One region of the Streptomyces sp. NPDC001851 genome, then DNA from elsewhere that is predicted to be linked to it. Evidence: riboswitches for the same ligand, from Rfam matches in the RefSeq annotation. Region 1 holds a riboswitch; the other holds the start of a gene.
The links. A riboswitch is a leader RNA that binds a small molecule or an ion and turns the genes downstream of it on or off. The one in region 1 is predicted to bind ZMP and ZTP.

Region 1 (4,219 bases):
TGGATCTTTCCGGCCGCCGGGCGAACCGGCCTGGTCCTCACTCTGCGAGAACGGTTCCCAATTCCGTAAGAATTTGACTGAATAACGTCATTCTATGATGGCAATCTTTTTGCAGGCTGCGGGACTTTGCCTGGTGTGTGCACCGGACCGGGCGTGCCTCAATGGGGGCATGCCCCTCGACGGCCGCACTGGACGTACCGCCTTCCTGTTCTCGGCCGGCGCCGCCCCGCGGCCCGGTACGCTGCGTGAACTCCGCGACGCCTTCCCGGTGTTCGCCGACGCCCTCGACGAGATCTGCGCGCGCCTCGATCCGTATCTCGAACTCCCGCTGGAATGCGTGATGTCCGCGGCCGACGGCACGCGTACGGCCGCACTGCTGGACCGGGAGTCGTTCGCGGGGCCGGCGGTCTTCGCGCTCCACGCGGCGCAGTACCGGCTGCTGCGCAGCTGGGGCGTCCGCCCGGACGTGGTGTTCGGGCACGCGTCCGGCCGGATGGCCGCCGCGTACGCCGCGGGTGTGTTCTCGCTGGCTGAGGCCTGCCACGCGGTCGGCACCCTGGCCCGCCTGCTGGGCGGCCTGCCGGCGCAAGGGCCTCGCTCCGCCTGGCCGGACGGCGTCCTCGCCGCCTACGCCCGTACGCTGGCCACGCTCCACCCGCGTGTGCCGCGCCTCCCCCTGGTCTGCGACGTCACGGCCCGGCCGGTGGGTGCCGAGACCGCCGACCCGGAGTTCTGGGTGCGGCGCGCGCCGCTGCGCTTCGCGGAGGCCGTCGGCCTGCTGCACCGCGACGGGGTCCGCACCTGGGTGGAACTGGGCGCCGCGGACCAGCTCACCCGCCTGCTCCCGGACTGCCTCACGGGATGCCTCACGGACGGTACGGCCGCGGCCTTCGTGCTGTCCCGGGACTGGGCGCTGCTGCGGTCGGGGCCGGGCACCGGCGTGCAGGGGCGGTGACGGGGCGGGGCCGCGCACCGGCCCGCGCGGGCCGCGGCGGTACGGCGGAGGCGTACGCCGCGCTTGCCGTGACCGCCGGGCCGGAGGAGCCTCGAAGGGTGGGGGTCCGCGTGGTCCGCGCCCCGCCGGGCCGCGGGCGCCCGAAGGAGGTCACCATGGGCACCGCGACAGGTTCCGCCTTCGACACCGAGGCACTGCGCCGGGGCATAGAAGGGAACACCGGCAACAACCTTCTGTCGCTCTACGCCGACGACGCGGAGATCCGCATCGTCGACCACAACCACCAGCCCAGCCACCCCACCGTGCTGCGCGGCCGGGGTCAGATCGCCGAGTTGCTGGACGACATCTACAGCCGCGACATGACGCACAAGCTGGACCAGTGCGTGGTGCAGGGCGACCACGCCGCGTTCACCGAGTCCTGCCAGTACGGGGACGGGACGCGGGTCCTCGCCGAGTCGATGGTCACCTTGCGTGACGGCAAGATTGCCAGCCAGTTGCTCATCCAGGCCTGGGACGAGTAGGCGCACACACCGGCATGACGGGCGCCGCGAGGCGATTCGCCAGGGCCCAGGTCACCTCCCGGCTGACCTGGGCCTTCTCGGCGCCCGCGACGGCCAGGACCGGCTTCCGCAGCAGGTCAGCCGGTGTACGGCGCTCTTTCCCGGCCGGCACGGCCCGGGTGAGCCGGACCCGCGCGGTCGGCCCCCGGCGACCGCACTGCCAGAGGCCCGCTGGCGTGCGGGTGCTCGGCTACCCTGTACCCGGGCCGTGACTGGCGCTGAGGTGGAGTACCACCGGGGAGCGGTCCGTGGTGGCTGCCGCGCGCCTGGGCGAGAGACTCGATCCAGCTCAGGAGTGTGCACATGACCCAGGCCCGTCTCATGGACGGCACCGCCCTGGCCCGCCGTGTCGTCGAGGAGACCGCGAAGAAGGCCGCCGACCTCACCGCACGGACCGGTTCCGCGCCCTGTCTCGCGACCGTGCTCGTCGGCGAGGACCCGGCGTCCGTGACCTACGTCCGCATGAAGCAGAACCGCTGCCGCAAGGCCGGTATCGAGTCCCGGCACGTGGCCCTGCCCGCCACCACGACCACCGGCGAACTCGTCGGCAGGCTGCGGGAGTTGTCGGCCGACCCGGCCGTGCACGGCATCCTGCTCCAGCACCCGGCCGGCGACCACATCGACGAGCGGGCGGCGTTCGAGGCGATCGCTCCGGAGAAGGACGTCGACGGCGTCACCTTCGCCTCGTTCGCCACGATGAGCTTCGGACTGCCGGGCTTCGTGTCCTGCACGCCCGGCGGCATCCTGCGGCTGCTGGACGAGTACGGCGTCGATCCCGCCGGGAAGCGTGCCGTGGTCGTGGGCCGCAGCGCGATCCTCGGCAAGCCGGTGGGCATGCTGCTCCTGGCCCGGGACGCGACCGTGACGTACTGCCACTCGCGCACCCGGGACCTGTCGGCGGCCGTGCGGGAGGCGGACATCGTGGTCGCCGCGGTGGGCCGGCCGCGGCTGATCCGCGGGCAGGACATCAAGCCGGGCGCCGTGGTGATCGACGCCGGCTACAACCCGGGGAACGTCGGCGACGTCGACTTCGCATCCGCCGTGGAACGGGCCTCGCTGATCACGCCGGTGCCGGGCGGTGTCGGTCCCATGACGATCGCCACGCTGCTGGAACAGACCGTCGGGGCCGCCGCCCGGCAGCTCGGCGTCGCCTGAGGCCGGCGTACGGGGGGTCAGCGCAGCCAGGCGCTGTACTCCATCACGTCCCCGGCCCGCACGCCGTACCGTGCGTCGTCCTCGCTGAAGGTGGCCTCCAGGCCGAGGACCGCGCCGGTGCGCGGATCCAGGACCAGCATGCGCCGGGCACCGGGCCCGTCGTAGGCGTACGCCTGCCCCGGGCGCCCCAGCCGGTCCGTCACCTGTCCGACGGGCCGCAGGCCCTTGGCGTCCGCGAGGACCCGGACCAGCGCGGCCGACTCGCGGGAGCCGAGCGTCCAGTGGTCCAGCAACTCCCTGACCCCGTCCAGGAGTTCCGATGGGGTCAGGGACCCGGTGCCGGGGTGGACCGCCTCGGCGAGGTAGGACCGCAGGGCCGCCGGGTCGTGCGGGGGGCGCGCCTCGGGCGGGGCGTCGCTCCAGCTCGGCGGGTAGGTGGTCCGGCGCAGCACATGGCCGTCCTCCACCAGGCGCGGTGCGTCGCCCGCGTCGGTGAGGACCGGGCGGCCCGGGTGGCGCGGATCGGTCGCCACGACGACCTCGGTGTGGCTGTCGTCCGCGTTCCAGCGCACCACGGTCTCCTCCGGGAGTGTCACGGGCGGCTTGCCGTCGCTCATGCCGAGGCTCCAGGACTGCACATGGGTGCCCTTGCGCAGGCCGGGCGCACCGTCGGCGGCGGCCGCGGCGGCCTGTTGGGCCATCCGGTCGAGCGGTACGGCGGTGGAGTGGGCCCGGACGGCCAGCGGACGGGGCGCGGCGACGGCGGGCTGACCGCCCGGGCCGCCGAGCAGCGCGGTGAGGGTGGTGGCCAGGACGACGGCGGTGGCGGCGAGGCCCCACAGCAGGCGGGCGCGCGGGGGCCGGGGCCGGGAACCCCGGCGAGCGTCCTCGCCCAGCAGCAGCTCCAGCCGCCGCTCGGCACGGTGATCCAGGGGGCCGTCGCCGAAGTGCGGGGCGTGGGCCGGCACCGGGTTGGCGCGGCGGAGGAGGTCGAGTTCGTCAGGCATGGCGGGGGTCCTTGCGCAGGGGTACGCCGACGGGGGCAGCGGAATCGGCACGCGACGATCGCCGTCCGGGACCGCCGTCGCCGGTCCTGCGCCCGTCCGGTGAGGCGGTCACCGACGCCTCTGGAGGCGTGCGGTGCACGGGCGGTGACGCGTCTGCCGGCATCCCGGGAGACGTGGGCCGAGCGGGGAGCGACACATCTGCCGGCCGCCCGGCGAGCGCGCGGCGGACAGGGCTTGACGGGTCCGCCGGCACCTCCGGAGGCGTGGGCCGCGCGGGGAGTGACTCGTCGTCCGGCGCTCCGGAGTCCGGCCGTTCGTCGTGGGGCGCCAGGGGCGCCGGCCCGGCAGGAGGCGTGCGGTGCCCGGGCGGCGGCCCGCTCGCCGGTGCGTCGGGAGGCGACCGGTGCCCGGGGGACGACACGCCCTGCGGCGCTCTGGGATGCGAGCCGTGCTCGGGTGGTGTGCCGGTCGGCGGCGCCGTGGGGCGCATGCGGTCGATCTCGGTGCGCAGCCGGCGGCGGGCGCGGTGCAGGCGCATCGCC
Region 2 (4,219 bases), on a different contig from region 1:
GCGCCTGGTACTACGGCGGCGACAAGCGGGGTTCCTGGGTGGACGGCGGCTCCTTCACCATGCCCCGCAGGGGCTCCGGCTCCGGCAGCTCCTCCAGCGGCGGCACCGGAGTCCACCGCGGCGGCTTCGGCGGCGGCTACCACAGCTCCGGCGGCTGACCGGGCAACGGATCGGACAGCGACCGGAGACCGCCGTATGGAACGCCGTACCACCACCCCACGCCCCGGCTGGCAGCAGACCGTTGAGGAGCAGGGGCTCGTCTACCCCCTCACCCGCCACCCCGACGGCTCCCTGCGCCCCTACTGGGACGAGAGCGCCTACTACGTCTTCTCCCTGGAAGAGGTCGAGGCGCTGGAGGAGACGGTCGGGGAACTGCACCGCATGTGCCTCACGGCCGCCGAGCACATCGTGGCGAAGGACCGGCTCGCCGACCTCGGCATCACCGACCCCGGCGTGGCCGCCGCCGTCACCGAGGCCTGGCGCCGCCGCGCCGAACTCCCCTCCGTCTACGGCCGGTTCGACCTCCGCTACGACGGCACCGGCCCGGCCAAGCTGCTGGAGTACAACGCCGACACCCCGACCTCGCTGGTGGAGGCCGCCTCGCCGCAGTGGTTCTGGATGGAGGACCGCTTCCCCGGCGCCGACCAGTGGAACTCCCTGCACGAACGCCTCGTCGAGGCCTGGCGGACGCAGGCCGCGCTGCTTCCGCCCGGCAGTCCGCTGCACTTCGCGCACTCCTCCGCCGACGAACTCGGCGAGGACCTGATGACGGTCGCCTATCTGAAGGAGACCGCCGAACAGGCCGGCCTCGACACCGACTGGCTGTCCATGGAGGAGATCGGCTGGGACACCCTCTCCGGCCGCTTCGTCGACAACCAGCTCCGGTTCATCCGCGGCATCTTCAAGCTCTACCCGTGGGAGTGGCTCACCACCGACGCCTTCGCCGGGCACGTCCTCGCCACCCTCGACAACGGCGGCGGCACCGGCAGCACCCTGTGGATCGAACCCGCCTGGAAGATGCTGCTCAGCAACAAGGCCCTGCTGGCCGTCCTCTGGGAGCTGTACCCCGGCCACCCCAACCTCCTCCCCGCCTACCTGGACGGCCCCCGTGAGCTCGCCGCCGGGAAGGGCTACGTCGCCAAGCCCCTGCTCGGCCGCGAGGGCGCGGGCGTCACCGTGCACCAGCCGGGCGCCCCGGCCGCACTCCGCGACGAGCCCTGCTGCTACCAGCAGCTCGCCCCGCTGCCCGCCTTCGACCGCAACCACGTCGTCCTCGGCGCCTGGGTCGTCCAGGACGAACCGGCCGGCCTCGGCATCCGCGAGTCCTCCGGCCTGATCACCGACGAGTACGCGCGTTTCCTGCCGCACGTGATCCTCTAGGGCCCGTCAGAAGGGGCCCCGCACCCCCAGCACCGCCCGCAGCTGGGCGAGGCCCCAGTCCAGGTCCTCCTCGGAGATGACCAGCGGCGGTGCGATCCGGATGGTGGCGCCGTGGGTGTCCTTCACCAGCACGCCCCGGTCCATCAGCCGCTCCGACACCTCCCGCCCGGTGCCGGCCGCCCGGGCGATGTCCACCCCGGCCCACAGCCCGCGTCCCCGCACCGCCGTCACCGCGCCCGTGCCGAGCAGCGCCGTCAGCTCACCGTGCAGCCGCGCCCCCAGCTCGGCCGCCCGCGCCTGGAACTCGCCCGTGCGCAGCATCGCGATCACCTCCAGCGCCACCGCGCAGGCCAGCGGATTGCCGCCGAACGTCGACCCGTGCTCGCCCGGCCGGAACACCCCGAGCACCTCCGCGCTCGACACCACCGCCGACACCGGCAGGATCCCGCCGCCCAGCGCCTTGCCCAGCACATACATGTCCGGGACCACCCCCTCGTGCTCGCACGCGAAGGTCCGCCCGGTGCGGCCGAGGCCCGACTGGACCTCGTCGGCGACGAAGAGCACGTTCCGCTCGCGGGTCAGCTCCCGGACCGCGGGGAGATAGCCGGCCGGCGGCACGATCACGCCGTTCTCGCCCTGGACCGGCTCCAGCAGCACCGCCACGGTGTTCTCCGTCAGCGCCTTGCGCATCGCCGTCAGATCGCCGTACGGCACGATCTCGAACCCCGGCGTGTACGGCCCGAAGTCCGCCCGCGCCTGCGGGTCCGTGGAGAAGCTGATGATCGTCGTCGTACGCCCGTGGAAGTTGCCGCCCGCGACGACGATCTTCGCCATCTCCGCGGGCACCCCCTTCACCCGGTACCCCCACTTCCGGGCCGTCTTCACCGCGCTCTCCACCGCCTCCGCGCCGGTGTTCACGGGCAGCACCATCTCCATCCCGCACAGCTCGGCCAGCTCCGTGCAGAACGCCGCGAACCGGTCGTGCAGGAAGGCGCGGGACGTCAGCGTCACCCGCTCCAGCTGCGCCTTCGCCGCCTCGATCAGCCGCCGGTTGCGGTGCCCGAAGTTCAGCGCCGAGTAACCGGCCAGCCAGTCCAGGTACCGCCGCCCCTCCACATCCGTCATCCAGGCGCCGTCCGCCGCGGCCACGACGACCGGCAGCGGACGGTACGTGGGCGCACAGTGCGCTTCGGCGGCGGCGATGAGGTCTTCAGCAGCGGTCACGGCGGCTCCCGGCGACGAGGGGATCTCCTTCCTACCCTCGCTCGCATGGTGGACGTCGGAACCTGGCCGGGTGTCCCGCCCGGTAGGCTGATCAGCGGGCCGTGACTGGCGCGCTGGGATGGGACGGACCATCGGGGAGCGGCCCGAGTCCGATGTGTGCCGTGCGCCTGGGCCGAACGTGAACGCTGTACGCACGCCGTCCGGAGGTCCTCATGCCAGAGCAGCAGCCCCTCTCCACCGAGTCCACCGCCTTCCGCGCCGCCCTCGACGTCATCCGTGCCGTCGAACCGCGCGTAGCCGACGCCATCGGCCAGGAGGTGCACGACCAGCGCGAGATGCTCAAGCTGATCGCCTCCGAGAACTACGCCTCCCCGGCCACCCTCCTCGCGATGGGCAACTGGTTCAGCGACAAGTACGCCGAGGGCACCGTCGGCCGCCGCTTCTACGCCGGCTGCCGCAACGTCGACACCGTCGAGGCCCTCGCCGCCGAGCACGCCCGCGAGCTCTTCGGCGCCCGGCACGCCTACGTCCAGCCGCACTCCGGCATCGACGCCAACCTCGTCGCCTTCTGGGCCGTCCTCGCCGACCGGGTCGAGGTCCCCTTCCTGGAGAAGGCCGGCGCCCGCCAGGTCAACGACCTGACCGAGGCCGACTGGGCCGAGCTGCGCCAGGCCTTCGGCAACCAGCGCATGCTCGGCATGTCCCTGGACGCGGGCGGCCACCTCACCCACGGCTTCCGCCCGAACATCTCAGGAAAGATGTTCGACCAGCGCTCCTACGGCACCGACCCGGCCACCGGCCTCATCGACTACGAGGCCCTGCGCGCCCAGGCCCGCGAGTTCAAGCCGCTGATCATCGTCGCCGGCTACTCCGCGTACCCCCGTCTGGTGAACTTCCGGATCATGCGCGAGATCGCCGACGAGGTCGGCGCCACCCTGATGGTCGACATGGCGCACTTCGCGGGCCTCGTCGCCGGCAAGGTCCTCACCGGCGACTTCGACCCGGTCCCGCACGCCCAGATCGTCACCACCACCACGCACAAGTCGCTGCGCGGCCCGCGCGGCGGCATGGTGCTGTGCGACGACTCCCTCAAGGACCAGGTCGACCGCGGCTGCCCGATGGTCCTCGGCGGCCCGCTGCCGCACGTCATGGCCGCCAAGGCCGTCGCCCTCGCCGAGGCGCGGCAGCCCGCCTTCCAGGACTACGCCCAGCGCATCGTCGACAACTCCCGCGCCCTGGCCGAGGGCCTGATGCGCCGGGGCGCGACCCTGGTCACCGGCGGCACGGACAACCACCTCAACCTGATCGACGTCACCACCTCCTACGGCCTCACCGGCCGGCAGGCCGAAGCGGCGCTGCTGGACTCCGGCATCGTCACCAACCGCAACGCCATCCCGGCCGACCCCAACGGCGCGTGGTACACCTCCGGCATCCGCATCGGCACCCCCGCGCTCACGACCCGCGGCCTGGGCACGGCGGAGATGGACGAGGTGGCGGGCCTGATCGACCGGGTCCTGACGACGACGGAGCCGGGCACCACCAAGTCCGGCGCCCCGTCGAAGGCCGCCCACGTCCTGGACGAGAAGGTGTCGCAGGAGATCGCCCAGCGCGCGAC

Region 2: linked by a shared signal. The riboswitch ahead of ABT171_RS02410 (glycine hydroxymethyltransferase) and the one ahead of ABT171_RS23595 (bifunctional 5,10-methylenetetrahydrofolate dehydrogenase/5,10-methenyltetrahydrofolate cyclohydrolase) in region 1 are both predicted to bind ZMP and ZTP.

What each region holds. Positions count from the first base shown of each region.
Region 1 is NZ_JBEOYR010000015.1:223,973-228,191, forward strand. It holds gene ABT171_RS23585 (acyltransferase domain-containing protein) at 170-955, shown strand; gene ABT171_RS23590 (nuclear transport factor 2 family protein) at 1,111-1,476, shown strand; ZMP/ZTP riboswitch at 1,714-1,794, shown strand; gene ABT171_RS23595 (bifunctional 5,10-methylenetetrahydrofolate dehydrogenase/5,10-methenyltetrahydrofolate cyclohydrolase) at 1,819-2,670, shown strand; gene ABT171_RS23600 (CU044_5270 family protein) at 2,688-3,677, opposite strand; partial or broken gene ABT171_RS23605 (RNA polymerase sigma factor) at 4,153-4,219, opposite strand, start outside.
Region 2 is NZ_JBEOYR010000001.1:508,765-512,983, reverse strand. It holds gene ABT171_RS02425 (hypothetical protein) at 1-158, shown strand, start outside; gene ABT171_RS02420 (glutathionylspermidine synthase family protein) at 196-1,380, shown strand; gene rocD (ornithine--oxo-acid transaminase) at 1,387-2,604, opposite strand; ZMP/ZTP riboswitch at 2,696-2,784, shown strand; gene ABT171_RS02410 (glycine hydroxymethyltransferase) at 2,817-4,219, shown strand, end outside.